3 regions of the Rhizobium sp. 01N424 genome follow, and region 1 is predicted to be linked to each of the others. Evidence: riboswitches for the same ligand, from Rfam matches in the RefSeq annotation. Region 1 holds a riboswitch; each other region holds the start of a gene.
What was found. A riboswitch is a leader RNA that binds a small molecule or an ion and turns the genes downstream of it on or off. The one in region 1 is predicted to bind thiamine pyrophosphate.
Positions count from the first base shown of each region.

Region 2: it holds a riboswitch for thiamine pyrophosphate, as region 1 does, so the genes downstream of both, thiB (thiamine ABC transporter substrate binding subunit) here and thiM (hydroxyethylthiazole kinase) in region 1, are expected to answer to the same signal.
Region 3: it holds a riboswitch for thiamine pyrophosphate, as region 1 does, so the genes downstream of both, AC1DNK_RS14000 (ABC transporter permease) here and thiM (hydroxyethylthiazole kinase) in region 1, are expected to answer to the same signal.

Region 1 covers NZ_JBFTRK010000009.1:137,210-142,332, reverse strand. The annotation lists gene AC1DNK_RS21600 (ROK family transcriptional regulator) at 1-979, shown strand, start outside; gene AC1DNK_RS21595 (sugar phosphate isomerase/epimerase family protein) at 1,014-1,868, shown strand; gene AC1DNK_RS21590 (ABC transporter ATP-binding protein) at 1,891-2,952, shown strand; TPP riboswitch at 2,994-3,090, shown strand; gene thiM (hydroxyethylthiazole kinase) at 3,143-3,946, shown strand; gene thiE (thiamine phosphate synthase) at 3,943-4,578, shown strand; gene thiD (bifunctional hydroxymethylpyrimidine kinase/phosphomethylpyrimidine kinase) at 4,575-5,123, shown strand, end outside.
Region 2 covers NZ_JBFTRK010000003.1:197,175-202,297, forward strand. The annotation lists gene thiP (thiamine/thiamine pyrophosphate ABC transporter permease ThiP) at 1-569, opposite strand, end outside; gene thiB (thiamine ABC transporter substrate binding subunit) at 569-1,591, opposite strand; TPP riboswitch at 1,640-1,754, opposite strand; gene AC1DNK_RS11425 (MDR family MFS transporter) at 1,809-3,344, opposite strand; gene AC1DNK_RS11430 (MarR family winged helix-turn-helix transcriptional regulator) at 3,460-3,987, shown strand; gene AC1DNK_RS11435 (thiamine diphosphokinase) at 4,036-4,686, shown strand; gene AC1DNK_RS11440 (ABC-F family ATP-binding cassette domain-containing protein) at 4,690-5,123, shown strand, end outside.
Region 3 covers NZ_JBFTRK010000004.1:279,040-284,162, forward strand. The annotation lists gene AC1DNK_RS13980 (sterol desaturase family protein) at 1-187, shown strand, start outside; gene AC1DNK_RS13985 (sugar ABC transporter substrate-binding protein) at 354-1,283, shown strand; gene AC1DNK_RS13990 (hypothetical protein) at 1,358-1,603, opposite strand; gene AC1DNK_RS13995 (outer membrane protein) at 1,785-2,417, opposite strand; TPP riboswitch at 2,559-2,661, shown strand; gene AC1DNK_RS14000 (ABC transporter permease) at 2,773-3,513, shown strand; gene AC1DNK_RS14005 (ABC transporter substrate-binding protein) at 3,547-4,485, shown strand; gene minC (septum site-determining protein MinC) at 4,617-5,123, shown strand, end outside.

The DNA of each region.
Region 1 (5,123 bases):
CAATCCGGACGCGTTCTTCGCCATCGGCATCAATATCGACCGCGATCATCTCACCATCCTTGCCGTCGACGCGGTTGGCAATGTGCGTGCCCGCGTGCATCACGAAAAGCGCTACATCCTGCCCGCCGAATTCATGCAGCTGTCGGCCGACGCCATCTCGCATTTTCAGCGCAGCCGCCTGATCGACGACGCTCATCTCGCCGGTATCGGGCTCGCCATGCCCGATTGGCTCGGTGAGATTTCGTTTCCAGGCAAGCCGGCCGACTATTCGGAATGGCTGGAATTCGACGTGCGCGCGGCGATCGAAGGGCTGACGCAGCACCCCGTCTTCATCGAGAACGAAACCAATGCCGCGGCACTGGCCGAACTCGACTATGGGCTCGGCGCTGAAAGCCGCAGCTTCCTCTACATCGCCATCAATGCCTGCCCCGGCGGCGGCCTGGTGCTGGATGGCAATGGCCACCGCGGCGCCATGGGCCTCAGCGGCGAAATCGGCTGGCTGCCGATTGCCGACGGCAAGGACGAGCGGGCGCAGAAGGTGCGACTGCTCGGCGAGATCTTTTCGCTGTTCTGCCTCTACGAGTTCCTCGCGGAACACGGCATCAAGGTCAGCGTACCGCAGGATCTGCTGACGCTCGATACGCGCGGCAAGCGGCTGGTCTCGCAATGGCTGCGGGAGATGAGCGCCCATTTGGCCGTCGCTGTCCGGCATATCGGCATGATCATCGATCCCGACGCCATCCTGGTCGGCGGGCGGCTGCCGATCCGCATGATCGACGAGCTGCTGCGCTATGTGCACGAGCATCTCGATGCGGCCGACGCCGCCCTGCCGTCGCTTCACCGCGCCTCGCTCGGCGACGATGCTTCGGCGATCGGTGCTGCGGCCATGCCAATGGCGGCAGCGCTGATGCTGGCGTCGTCAGATGAGGTTCAACGCACCCGTTCACCCCTGAAATACATGGATCGCCTGAACAACTAGAACAGCCGCCGCGGCGGCGCCTGGGAGGATTTTGATGAAGATCGGTTTCTATACGTCGACGTTCAACGACCGGCCGCTGGAAGAAGTGGTCGATTTCGCGGCCTCCGCCGGTTTCGATGCCATCGAGATCGATGTCGGCGGGCATATAAAGACGCCCGACAAGGTCCGCTCTGCCGTGGTGCTGGCCCGCGAGCGCGGCCTCTTCGTCTCCTCCATCACCTATTTCGGCAACCAGCTCGACGCCGACAATGCCAAGCGCAAGGATCTGCGCTCGCGCACCTCGGAGTTCGCCCAGGCGATCGGCGAGGTGGGCGTACCGATCTTTGTGATCTTCCCGGGACGAAACGATGAAGCCAGCGACGAGGCCAATTACGACGACTTCGCAGCCTATACCAACGGCCTGATCGCCGAGACGGCGGCAAGCGGACTCATCTTTGCGATCGAAAACTGGCCGGGACCGAAGGACAATTTCGTCGGCACGACGCCGAAGGGCTACGAGGAGCTGTTCAAGCGCATTCCAGACCGCCGCTTCGGGCTGGAATTCGACCCCTCGCACTTCCTGCGCATCGGCGTAGATCCCTATCAGGCGCTCGAGGACGTCAAGGACCGCATTGCCATCCTCCATGCCAAGGACACCGCGATCGATCCCGCCGTACAGCAGGCCGTCGGCTATCACGGCAAGGGCTGGTGGCAATACAAGCTGCCCGGCCTCGGCCTTCTCGACTGGACGAAATTCCTGCGCCAGGCCGTGAGCTACGGTTTCGACGGCACGATCTCGATCGAGCATGAGGATGCCGCCTACGGCTGGCCGGGCAAGGACCTGGAGGCCCGCAAGGAGGGCGAGCGCGTTGGGCTCAGCTATCTCAGAAACACCTTGAACAAGCTCTGATCGCAGCCTGGGGAGGACGATAATGGCTCATGTTTCAGTCAATAATGCACGCAAGGACTACGGCGCGTTCAAGGCCATCAAGGGCGTCTCCGTCGATATCCGCGACGGCGAATTCGTCGTCCTCGTCGGCCCGTCCGGCTGCGGGAAGTCGACGCTGCTCAGGATGATCGCCGGGCTCGAAGGCATCACCGGGGGTGAAATCCAGATCGGCAAGCACATCGTCAACGAGCTTGCACCAAAGGACCGGGACATCGCCATGGTGTTCCAGAACTATGCGCTTTATCCACATATGACCGTCGCCAAAAACATGGGCTTCTCGCTGCGGCTGAAGCGCATGCCGCGCGAAGAGATCGACAAGCGTGTCGGCAATGCCGCCAAGATCCTCGGGCTGGAGAGCCTGCTGGAGCGCTACCCGAAACAGCTCTCCGGCGGCCAGCGCCAGCGCGTTGCCATGGGCCGGGCAATCGTCCGCGACCCGGCCGTCTTCCTGTTCGACGAACCGCTCTCCAATCTCGACGCCAAGCTGCGCGTCCAGATGCGCTCGGAGATCAAGGAGCTGCACCAGCGGCTGCAGACGACGACGATCTACGTCACCCACGACCAGATCGAGGCCATGACGATGGCCGACAAGATCGTCGTCATGAAGGACGGCCGGATCGAGCAGTCCGGTTCTCCGCTCGATCTCTACGACCGGCCCAATAATCTGTTCGTCGCGGGCTTCATCGGCTCGCCCGCCATGAACTTCATCAAGGGCAGCATGACGGATGTGGGTTTCCGCACCGAAGACGGCATCATCCTCCCAAGCGACCGCCGTCCGGGCGATGCGGTAACCTACGGCATCCGCCCCGAACATCTCCGGCTCGACCCCGGTGGCATCGAGATCACCACTGTCGTCGTTGAGCCGACGGGATCGGAAACGCTCGTCATCGCCAGACTGGGTACACAGACGATCAGCTGCGTCTTCCGCGAGCGGATCAGGGCGGCGCCCGGCGACATCTTGAAGGTTGCGCCCATTCATGATGCCGTTCATCTTTTCGATGAAGGCGAGCAGCGTATCGTCAGCGGCGAGGCCCGGCTCAACTGATAGGGAGTGACAAGCCGACGATAATTTGCGAAGACGGCTGTGTTGAGAGACAGGGGCGTTCGCCGAAAGGCGGGCTGAGAAGTACCCTTCGAACCTGAACCAGATAATGCTGGCGGAGGGAGTCGCTCGAGGCCCTCCGCAGCGATTGCCCGGCCTCCCGCGTCTTGCCCCGCTCCAAAAGGGACGCAAGATGACGACTTCGAGATCACCCGGACAATTGCTGACCGCGCTGCGCGCCGCGCCGCCACTCGTCCACTGCATCACCAACTACGTCGCGATGAACATTGCTGCCAATGTCGTGCTGGCGGCGGGCGCCTCGCCTGCCATGGTGCATGCAGAGGAGGAAGCCGGTGAGTTCGCGGCGATATCAGGGGCGCTGACGATCAACATCGGCACGCTGTCGCCCGCCTGGGTCAGTGGCATGAAGCAGGCAGCGAAGGCGGCTGCCCGCAACGGCAAGCCCTGGGTTCTTGATCCGGTCGCCCACTACGCCACTGGTTTCCGCCGCGAAACGACGGCCGCACTCCTGGACCTCAACCCAACGATCATCCGCGGCAACGCTTCGGAGATCATCGCGCTTGCCGGCAGCGAAAGCCGTGGCCAGGGCGTCGACAGCCGCGACCCCGTCGAGCAGGCCGAAGGTGCGGCGCGCAGCATTGCCGCGCAGTATGGCGCAGTCGTTGCGGTCACCGGTTCGGTCGATTTCGTTACCGATGGGACGCGTGCTGTCAGGATCGCCGGCGGCTCGGCCCTCATGCCGCAGATCACCGCGCTCGGCTGCTCGCTGACCTGCCTGACCGGCGCCTTTGCCGCGATTGCGCCCGAGGAGACTTTCGATGCGACGGTCGCAGCGCTGGCAATGTTTGCCGTCGCCGGCGAACAGGCGGCGCTGGAAGCGAAAGGCCCCGGCTCCTTCTCCTGGCGTTTCCTTGATGCGCTCGCGGCAATCGACGGTCCGGGCCTCGATCAGGCGGCAAGGATCAGCGTGGCGTGAAGACCTTCGACCTCTCCCTCTATCTCGTCCTCGATCCGGATCTCTGTGCCGGATACGGGCTTGTCGAAACCGCGCGTGCCGCCGTTGCCGGCGGGGCGACCATCGTGCAACTGCGCGACAAGACGGCGGACACCCGGCAAATGATCGAAACCGGCCGGGCTTTGCAGCATGTGCTCACGGGCAGCAACGCGCTGCTCATTGTCAACGACGATGTCGAGGCGGCGATCGCGCTCGGTGCCGACGGATTGCATATCGGCCAAGATGATCTCGGCGCGATTGAAGCTCGCCGGAAGATCGGGCCGGGCATGATCCTCGGCTTGTCGGTCGAGACGGCGGCGCTTGCCGCCGCGGTGGATCCCGCCATCGTCGATTATGCCGGAATCGGCCCGGTCTTTGCCACCGCGACGAAGCCTGACCATAAGCAACCGATCGGCCTTGCAGGTCTGGCCGATCTCGTTCGCGCCTGCCCGGTTCGCTCCGTAGCGATCGGCGGCCTGAAGGCCGAGCATGTCGGTCCGGTGCTTGCCACCGGCGCCGAGGGCCTTGCGATCGTCTCGGCGATCTGCGGCCAGCCCGATCCGAAGGCGGCGACCGCAGCCATCGCAGCCAGCATCAGAAAGGCACGCTCATGATCCGTAACGTCCTCTCGATTGCCGGGTCCGACCCTTCGGGCGGCGCCGGTATCCAGGCCGACCTTAAAGCTTTCTCTGCACGCGGAACCTACGGCATGGCCGTCCTGACGGCGCTGACGGCGCAGAACACGACCGGCGTTTCCGCCGTGCAGACGGTCTCTCCGGACTTTGTCGCCGAGCAGATCCGCATGGTTTTCGCCGATGTGCGCGTCGATGCGGTGAAGATCGGCATGATCGCCAATGCCGCGATTGCCGAGGCGGTCGCCGATGCCCTGAAGCCGCATCGCGGCATCCCCATCGTGCTCGATCCCGTCATGATCGCCAAGGGCGGCGCCACCCTCCTCGACATTGCTGCGATCGGCGCGCTAACCACGCGTCTCCTGCCGCTCGCAACGATGCTGACCCCGAACTTACCGGAGGCGGCCGCGCTGCTGGGCGAGCAACATGCGGAAACCCGGAATGAGATGCAGGATCAGGCGCGCAGACTGCTGGCGCTGGGTGCCAAGATGGTGCTGCTCAAGGGCGGGCATCTCGGTGGCGCCGAC
Region 2 (5,123 bases), on a different contig from region 1:
GGCCATTCGATGAAGCGGAAGACGGCGCGCGGGCGCATGCCGAGATTACTTGCCATCAGCCAGTATTCGGACGGCAGCCTCTCCAGGCCGGCGAGCATCAGCCGGCAGGCGAGCGGCAAGTTGAAGAAGACGTGAGCGAGCAGGATGCCGGTCAGGCCGTAGATGCTGACGGGTTCGGACAGGCCGAGCTTGAGCAATGCGGTATTGAGCAGGCCCTGCCGTCCCCAGATGCCGATGAGCCCGAGCGCGCCGATCAGAACGGGCAATCCCATTGGCACGGCCATCAGCCGGATGATCCAGATACGGCCGGGAAAGTTTGGCTGGCGGGCAAGTGCCCGCGCGACCGGGAGTGCCAGGAGAACGGAGAGCAAGGTCGAAAGGACGGCCTGCAGCAGCGTGAAACGCAGGACGCGGAGAATGTAGGGATCTGAGATGATGCCGGCGAACGCATTGCTGCCGCCGGAGGCAGCAAGCGAGATGGCGGCTATGCCGATGAAAAGCAGGATGGCGGCGAGGCCGATTGACCCGCCCGCCAGCGCATTTCGCCGTTCCGCCGCCGTCTGCAGCATCAGTTCATGCTCATGGCTGTCAGCCACTCGTCGATCCAGGTCTTGCGGTTTTTGGCGACGTCATCGGGGCTCATCAGGAAGGTCTTGGACGGATTGACCAGCTTGCCGAAGGCATCCGGCAGCGGCGTGGAGGTGGCCGAGACCGGCATCATCCAATTGTTGGTCGGGATCGTGTCCTGGAAACCCGGCGTCACCATGAACTTCAGGAAGTCACGAGCGAGGTCCTTGTCGGGAGCGTTTTTCAGCAGGCCTGCGACTTCGATCTGGATGTAGTGACCTTCGGAGAAGGCTGCAGCCTGGTAGCGGTCGGTATTCTCGGCGACCATGTGATAGGCCGGTGAGGTCGTGTAGGACAGGACCATCGGCGCTTCGCCCTTGGTGAACAGGCCATAGGCTTCCGACCAGCCGGGGGTCACCGTCAAGATGCGGTTCTTGAGCTTGGCCCAAGCCTCCGGCGCCTTGTCGCCATAGACGGACTTTACCCAGAGCAGCAGTCCAAGGCCGGGCGTCGAGGTGCGCGGATCCTCGATGACGATCTTTTGCGATGGATCGCCGTCGACCAGTTCCTGCATGCTCTTCGGCGGGTTCTTGATGGTCTGCGTGTCGTAGATGATGGCGAAGTGGCCATAGTCATAGGGAACGAAGACATCGTCCTTGAAATCGCCCGGTACCTTGAGGTCGCTGGTATCGACGCCGCTTACGTCGAACAGGCCGGTGTCCTTGGCTTCGGTGATCAGGTTGGTATCGATGCCGAGCACGACGTCGGCTTTGGTCGAGGCGCCTTCGAGCTTGAGGCGGGAGAGAAGCGCCACGCCATCGGCGACGCTGACGAAATTGACCGTGCAGGCGCAGGTCTTTTCGAAGGCCTCCTTGACCTTGGGGCCGGGGCCCCATTCCGAGGTGAAGCTCTCGTAGGTGTAGACCGTCAGCGTCTTGTCGGCGGCCTGCGCCGGCGACAGAGTGACGGTTGCGGCAAGGAAAGCCGTGGCGAATGATGCGATCAATGGTTTGCGGCCGGGCATGGCGCGCCTCCTCCTAAAAAGTTGTTTCATGGGGAAAAGGGCGGTGCCTGGTGTCACGCGTCTAATCCCTCCGCCGGTGTTAGCCGGATCAGGTTCCGCGGGTTGGCTTGAAAGCCTCTCAGCCAGATATCCTTGCGGATACAGGGCACCCCGTTAGAGCGTTGGCAGATGTATAGTGATGCAGGCTTTATGACAAGGGCGCAGCGCGCCCTTGCCGCTACTCGGCGGCTTCGGCGGCTGCGGCCGTGTTCTTGGTCTCGCCGTGGCGCGGCAACTGGACCGGTTTCAGCGAAAGCGCTGCAATCAATCCAATCAGAGCAAAGGCGCAGGAGGTCATGAACAGCGGCGTGAAGGCGCTGGCATAGGCATCGGCGACAGCCTGGCGGCTGGCTTCCGGGAGGGCTGCCATCATCTTCGGCGTCAGCTGCTCGATATCCGTAACGCCGGGGATGGAGATGCCGACCTTCGCCAGCTGCGAGCCGATGATGGCGCCGTAGATGGAGATGGCGATCGAGGCGCCGCCCATGCGCGACAGCGTGACGGAACCGGTGGCGGCGCCGACGTCACGCGCCGGAGCGGCGTTCTGGACGCCGATGACGGGCACCTGCTGCGACAGACCGATGCCGATGCCGTGCAGCATCATCAGCAAGCCTATAATCGGCAGCGGCGTACCGGCATGGACCTGCGTCAGGAGTGCAAAGGCCACAGCGCTGCAGGAGAGGCTGGCGATGGCGAAGGGCTTGTAGCGTCCGGTGCGCGAGATCATGCGCCCGGCAAAGAGCGAACCGCAGACGAGGCCGCCGGTCAACATGACGAAGAGCAGGCCGGCATGCGAGGGCGACAGGCCCGTCGTCGTCTGCAGGAACAGCGCGAAGTAGTTTGCCATGCCGATCGCGATGCCGCCGCCGGTGATCGACATGATCAGGAGAAGCGGGAAGGTCGGGTTGCGGAACAGCGACAGCGGCACGATCGGTTCGGCGGCGCGGCGCTCGACGAAGACCCAGGCGATGGCGCAAAGCGCGCCGATACCGATGATCCCCAGGCTCTGCGGCGCCAGGATCGAGCCGAACAGTTCGCTGCCGTCGGCCATCAGCACGATGCTCGTCGTCGTCATCGCGAGCAGAAGGGCGCCGGCATAATCGATCTTCGGGCGGCGGTGCGGCTTGCGATAGGGCAGCATCAGCGCGAGGCCGATCAAGACAATGAAACCGATCGGCACGTTGACGAGGAAGATCGAGCGCCAGCCGAAGAGATCGCTCATCATGCCGCCGAGAACGGGGCCGATGGCGCTCGAGGCCATCAGAACCAGGCTGGAATAGCTCTGGTAGCGGGCTCGTTCGCGCGGCTCGAAGAGATCGGCATTGACGGCAAAGATCGATACCATGATGCCACCGCCGCCGAGGCCCTGGAGCACGCGGGCGGCGATCAGCGTGTTCATCGAGACGGCGAGACCACAAACGGCGGAGCCGACGGTGAAGATGGCGATTGCGGTCATCATCACGTATTTGCGGCCAAAGAGGTCACCGAGCTTGCCATAGACGGGCATAACGGCGCTCAGCGACAGCAGATAGGCGGAGCCGATCCAGCCGAAGCGTTCGAGGTGGCCGAATTCGCCGACGATGGTCGGCAGCGCCGTCGAGACGATCTGATTGTCCAGCGTTGCCATGAACATCGCGGTCATCAGAAACAGGAAGAGAATAAGCCTGCGGCGGGGATCCGTCACGAGCGGCTGGGAGGCAAGCTGCATATCCATGAAGACAGTTCCAATCTTGATCGCCAATTTATGTGACAAAAGCATATAAATGTCAATGACACCAGAATGACGCAGGCATATTTCCTTCGCGCAAGCCTTCTGTTATGCTCGGCGCATGAACGAGAAACCCGCCCGCATTCACGAGCTTGATCCGCTGTCACTGGAGAACGAAAGCGTTTCCAGCATCGGCCAGAGCATGACCCGGATGAAGCTGATGACAGGGCGCCGGCTGATCGGGCGTCTGGCAATCCAGAGCGTCGCGCCGGATCTCGAGCTCTCGCATCTCGATGTTCTTGACGCCGTGCGCCGTGCGCAGCCGGCCGATGAAGTGACGGTCGGGATGATTGCAGAAATGCTGCGGATCGATCCGTCTCGCGCCAGCCGCGTGGTGGCCGACATGGTCAGCCGCAACATTCTTCGCCGCGAAGCATCGCAAGCCGATGCGCGGCGCATCGTCGTGGTGATGACGCCGATCGGCCAGCGGCTGCTGTCGGAAATCCGGGCGCAGAAGCTGTCGTTGATCACAGAAATCCTCGACGGCTGGAGCGAGACGGACGTCGATGCCTTCGCAGCACTCTATGAGCGCTTTATCGACGGTTATGAAAAAGCCTTCGAACGGCGCGATAAGGGCACGCCCGGTTAAGCCCCGCCCCTTTCCCTCGACCCCTGCTTTGCGCTATGGGCATTGCCCATGACCCAGACGACCTTCACGATCCTGCTCGGCGGTGAGCTGACGCCGACAGAGCGGCTGCGCAGTGCGATTGCCGGCAGCCGGTTCATCGCGGCCGATGGCGGCATGCGGCATGCGGCAGAGCTCGGTGTCGTGCCGGAGCTCTGGGTGGGCGATTTCGATTCCACCGCACCGGATCTCGAAGGTGCGTTTCCGGGCGTGCCGAAGCAGCCCTATCCCGCGGCCAAAGCCTCGACGGATGGTGAGATCGCCGTTTCGGAAGCGATAGCCCGTGGCGCGAAACGGCTGATCCTTGCCGGTGCGCTGGCGGGGGAACGGTCCGATCATGCGCTTCAGCACCTCCTCTATGCCGTCAGCCTCGCCGAACAGGGTATCGACCTGTTGCTCACTTCGGGGCTGGAGGAAGCAGTTCCGCTTCTTTCAGGTTCCATCGAGCTCGACCTGCCGAAGAACAGCCTGTTTTCGGTGCCGGGCTTCAGCGAATTGCGCGGTCTCTTCATCGAAAACGCGCGCTATCCGCTCTCGGATTTCCATTTGCCGTTCGGCTCGTCGCGTACCATTTCCAATGTGGCAGAAGGCAAGGTTCGGTTCACGCTCGGCAGTGGCCGCGCGATCGTCCTTGCCCGCCCCTATGACCTTTCCGGAGTCTGATCCTTGGCGCCTCCCATTCTCAAACTGGACGACATCTTTCTGAGCTTCGGCGGCGCGCCGTTGCTGGCGGGCGCAAGCCTGCAGGTCGAGCCGGGTGACAAGATCTGCCTCGTCGGCCGCAACGGTTCCGGCAAGTCGACGCTGCTGAAGATCGCGGCCGGCATTGCCGAGGCGCAGTCCGGCGAGCTGTTCCGGCATCCATCCTCAACGGTCCGATATCTTGAGCAAGCTCCTGATTTCGGAAGTTTTGCAACGGTGCAGGCCTATGCCGAGGCCGGGCTTGGGCCGGGCGACGATCCCTATCGCGTCACCTATCTGCTGTCGCATCTCGGCCTCACCGGCGAGGAAGACCCGAAGAACCTTTCCGGCGGCGAAGCCCGCCGCGCAGCACTTGCCCGCGTCATGGCGCCGGAGCCGGATATCCTGCTGCTCGACGA
Region 3 (5,123 bases), on a different contig from region 1:
CGACCACTACCTTCACCACAAGTATTTCGAGTGCAACTACGCCGATGGCGTGATCCCGCTCGACAAGTGGTTCGGCACTTTCCACGACGGTTCATCCGAAGCGCAGGAGCGCATGGACAAGCGGTTCATGGAGCAGGCCAGACGCCGGGCCGAAAAGAAGGCGCGCCGCGAACGGCAGGCTGGCTGATCTTCCCAAGCAACCCGCAGGCCCGGCTTCTCCGCCGGGCCTTTTTGCTGTCCGGATCCCTGCAAATGAGGGATTTTCATCAATTTTTCCACGGACTGCGCGATCTTCCCCGGCTAACGTTTTCGTGCGGCCGGCTGGCGCCGCCTTATCTCTGGGAGGAGAGAACATGCTGAAATTGCTGACCACCAGCGCGGTTGCCCTGGTGCTTGCTATGCAGGCGCACGCGGCCGATCGCATCGGTGTTTCGATGGGGACGCTCACCAACAATTTTCAGACGCTGATCGTCAACGGCATGCAGGATTATGCCAAGTCCGTCGGTGTCGAGCTGCAGATCGAGGATGCGACGACGGACGTCAACAAGCAGCTCGACCAGGTCAAGAATTTCGCTGCCGGCGGCGTCTCGGCCATCATCGTCGATCCCGTCGATTCAGATGGCACGCCGGCTCTCAGCAAGGTCGCCGAGGATGCCGGCATCCCGCTGATCTATGTCAACGTTCAGCCGACCGATCTTTCGACGCTCGGCAAGCAGCAGGCTTTCGTTGGTTCCAACGAGGCCGAATCCGGCACGCTGCAGACCAAGGAAGTCTGTCGCATTCTGGGCGGCAAGGGCAATGTCGTCGTCATGATCGGCGACCTGACGAGCCAGGCCGCGCGTCAACGCACTCAGGACGTCCATGACGTCATCGCGACGCCCGAATGCAGCGGCCTGAAGGTCGCTCAGGAGCAGGTCGGTAACTGGAGCCGCGTCAACGGCGCCGATCTGGTCTCCAACTGGCTGACATCGGGCTTGGAGTTCGATGCCGTTCTTGCCAACAACGACGAGATGGCACTCGGCGCCATCTCCGCATTGAAGAATGGTGGCGCATCCACGGACAAGATCATCGTCGCCGGTATCGACGCCACGCCGGAAGCCCTGCAGGCGATGAAGGCGGGCGACCTGAAGGTCACGGTCTTCCAGGATGCGAAGGGTCAGGGCAAGGGTTCGATCGATGCGGCTTTGAAGGCGATCAAGGGTGAAAAAATCGACCGCGAGGTCTGGATCCCGTTCCAGCTGGTGACGGAGAAGAACATGGCTGATTTCGAACATCTGAACTGAGGCGCGGCTCGCCTCACGGGCAGCGTCATGAAGGCCACGCAGCGCTGACCCGCTCGTGGCCTTTTCCCGCGCTCTCAGGTGGCAGGAAGCGGTTCGCTGATGACGACGAAATTGGCGCAGGAATGCTCGACATTGGCAATGCGGATGCGCAACTCGCGCCGCGATGTCAGCAGGAAGAGAAATACTTTCTTGGCGCGCTGCGCCCGCCGCAGAATCTCCTCGCCGCCAAACAGCAGGCCGTCACGCTCACCAAGTTCGAAGGCCACGTGCTCGCTGTAATTCTCGTCCGTAATGGTGATTGTCCCGAGACCCGACAGCATTGTGAGCATTCCTCATCATGAGGAATGACTTTTGTCGAAGTCCTAATTTAGTGCAACACGGTGTTCCGGTTTTCCACGGGGATGTTGGAACACGTAGGGGGGGACTTTTGGAAAACGGCTAGCTTCGCGTCACGCCGGGTGAAGGCGTGCCGTCCGCGATCGCGCATTTCATACCATCCCCTCAGAACTTGACGCCGACGCCGATCATGATCGTGTTCTGGTTCAGATCGAAATCACCGCCCGCCGCACCGCCGAAGTTGCCGCTGCCGTAGTCGGTATAGCGATATTCGCCGCGGGCAAAGATGTTCTGGGTGAAGGCGTAGTCGATACCGGCGCCGATCGTCCAGCCGTTCAGCGTGTCGGACACATCGGAAGCCCCGGTCGGATGACCTTCTGCCCGCGCGATCGCCCAGCCGGCCGTTCCGTAGAGCAGGGCGTTGTCGAAGGCATAGCCGACGCGGGCGCGGACCGAACCCTGCCATGTCGTCTCGACGGAGCCAAAGGCCGTGTCCTCTTCGTTCCAGTTATGGAGGACATCGCCTTCGACGCCGATCACCCAGTTATTGTCGAACTGGTAGTTGTAGCCGGCAAAGCCGCCCAGGATCCCGCCGTTGGCGTCGACATTGGATGCACCGTCAGGATCGAATGTCGTCCAGCTATAGCCACCCTCGGCACCGATATACGGGCCAGACCAGGTGAAAACCGGCGTTATCGCCTCCGGTTCGACCGGCGCAGGCGGTGGTGTCAGGTCCGCGGCCTGGGCTGATATTCCCGCCAGCGAAGCAGCAAGAACGGTGAGAATAGCGAATTTCATATTCGGTCTCCCTAAATTGCATGACTGTTAGATAGGTAGCCCCGGGCCAAAAGTCTCTAGCCCTTTCGATCACAAATGCCTGCGCGCTGCGCAGGCGGCGGATCCACCATTGACAGTCCTTTGAAAACGCGACAGTTTCCCGCCCATTCCGAGGGGAGCATCTGACGATGCTGAGATGGCGCTGAGCTGGACCCTTGAACCTGATCCGGGTCATGCCGGCGTAGGAACGGAACAAGATGCCCCGGTATCTCCCTTCGTCTTCGCTTTGCCTGGATCTCCATTGCCGTCTGGAGGTCGCTTCGCCATGTCTGTTCTGCCGCGCTCACGCTCCTCAGTTTCCACTGACACCTGAAGGATGCGCCCTCTCAACGCTCTCTATGGTGCAGTCTTGCTGCTTGCGATCTGGCAGGCGGTCATCTGGCTGTTTGCGCCGGCGCATTTCATCCTGCCTTCGCCGCTTTCGGTCGCTTCGGTCTTTGTGCGGCAGCCGCTGTTCCTGCTGGAGCAGAGCCTGACGACGGCGCTCGAAATCGTGCTGGGATTCCTCTGCGGAGCAATCTCGGGTGCGGCGGCGGCCTTCGTGCTGTCGGCCTTTCCGGCCGCCGGTGCGCTGGTCTGGCCGCTGGTGCTGATCCTGCAGGCCTTCCCGGTCTTTGTGCTGGCGCCGATCCTGGTCATTTGGCTCGGCTTCGGCATGGCCTCCAAGGTCGCCATGGCAACGATCATCATCTTCTTTCCCGTCGCTTCGGCTTTCGCCGACGGGCTGCGCCGGACCGAGCGCGATATCCTCGATGCCGTGTCGCTGACAAATGCCAGCCACTGGCAGACGCTGGTCCGCATCCGGATGCCGCTTGCGGTTCCCGCCCTCGTTTCAGGCTTGAGGATCGCCGCCCCGCTGGCGCCGCTCGGCGCCGTGATCGGCGAATGGGTCGGCGCGTCGGCAGGCCTCGGCTTCGTCATGGTCCAGGCCAATGCGCGCATGCAGACCGACATGGTCTTTGCCGCCATGGCAGTGCTGGCAGCGATGACGCTGATCTGCCGGGTGGTGGTCGACAGGCTCACCTCCGGCTGGACACCATGGGCAACCACGCGCTGAACGATTTTCAAACTGCACATTCATGGAGCCAACATGCTGCGTCTGATATCCGCCACCTTCCTTGCCCTTGTGGCGCTCGCTTCGCCGTCGCTTGCCAATGACAAGCTGACAGTGATGCTGGAATGGTTCGTCAACCCCGACCACGCACCGCTTGTCATCGCCGGGCAGAAGGGCCTGTTTGCAGCGCAAGGGCTGGATGTCGAGCTCATCCCGCCGGCCGATCCCTCGGCGGTGCCGCGTCTGATTTCCGCCAAGCAGGCTGATATTGGCATCCATTACCAGCCCAACCTCTACCTCGACCACGAAGCCGGATTGCCGCTGGTGCGCGTCGGCACGCTGGTCGAGACGCCGCTCAACACCGTCACCGTGCTTGCGGACGGGCCGATCAAGAGTCTTGCCGATTTGAAGGGCAAGAAGGTCGGCTTTTCCGTCACCGGCTTCGAAGACGCGATGCTGAAGCGGATGCTGGAAAACGCCGGTCTCACGAAAGAAGACGTCGAGCTGGTCAACGTCAATTTCGCCCTGTCGCCATCGCTGATCGCCGGCAAGGTCGATGCCAATGTCGGCGGCTTCCGCAATTTCGAGCTGACGCAGATGAAGCTTGAAGGCCATGAGGGCAAGGCATTCTTTCCAGAAGAAAACGGCGTGCCGCCCTATGACGAGCTGATCTTCGTCACCCATCGCGATTCGATCGCCGATCCGCGGCTGCCACGTTTCCTCGCGGCCGTCGAACAGGCCTCGATCTTCATCACCAATCATCCCGAGGAAGCCTGGCAGCTGTTCGTCAAGGCCTATCCTGCTCTCGACGACGAACTGAACCGCACGGCCTTCTTCGATACGCTGCCGCGTTTCGCCAAGCGTCCCGCGGCGCTCGATACCGCCCGCTACCAGCGGTTCGGGGCCTTCATGCAGGAGATGGGTCTGGTGAAGACCGCACCCGATGTCGAGGACCTTGCCGTCGAGGTAAAATAGCCCTGTGGCGGCCCTGCCACGGCGCCGTGCAAATGTCCCCGGCCGTTAACTGAACGTTGCGGCCGGGGCCGCGCGTTAACTATTTGTTAACCACGAAGCAGCTACACCGAAGCAATCAAAAATTAACCAAGATTGCTAATGTGTTAACCGACGCGCGCTCCATCCGTATCAAAGGCCGTTCGTTCCTGGCGGTCGTTTTGACGCCCGATCTGCCCTTCGATGAATGGCTGGTCCGGCTCGACGATCTGGCCAAGCGTTCGGCAGGCTTTTTCCTGGGAAGGCCGGTTGTCCTCGATGTCGCCGATCTCCAGGCGGACCGGGCTCAGCTGAAGTCGATGATCGCTTCGCTTGGCGAACGCGGCGTCCGGATCATGGGCATCGAAGGAGCGCGGCCATCGCAGCTCGACGCCACCATGCCGCCGGGCATGAGCGGCGGTCGCCCGGCACCCGATGTCGACGTCGCCGACGTGCCGCAGGCGAAGGAGCCGGCGCCGAAGGCCGAGGCGCAGGTGCAGGCCACCGCGCCCGTTCAGGTAACACGCGCCACGTTGTCATCGATGGTTCTGCACGAGCCGGTGCGCTCGGGCCAGTCGATCATCTTCCCGGAAGGCGACGTGACGATCATCGGATCGGTCGCT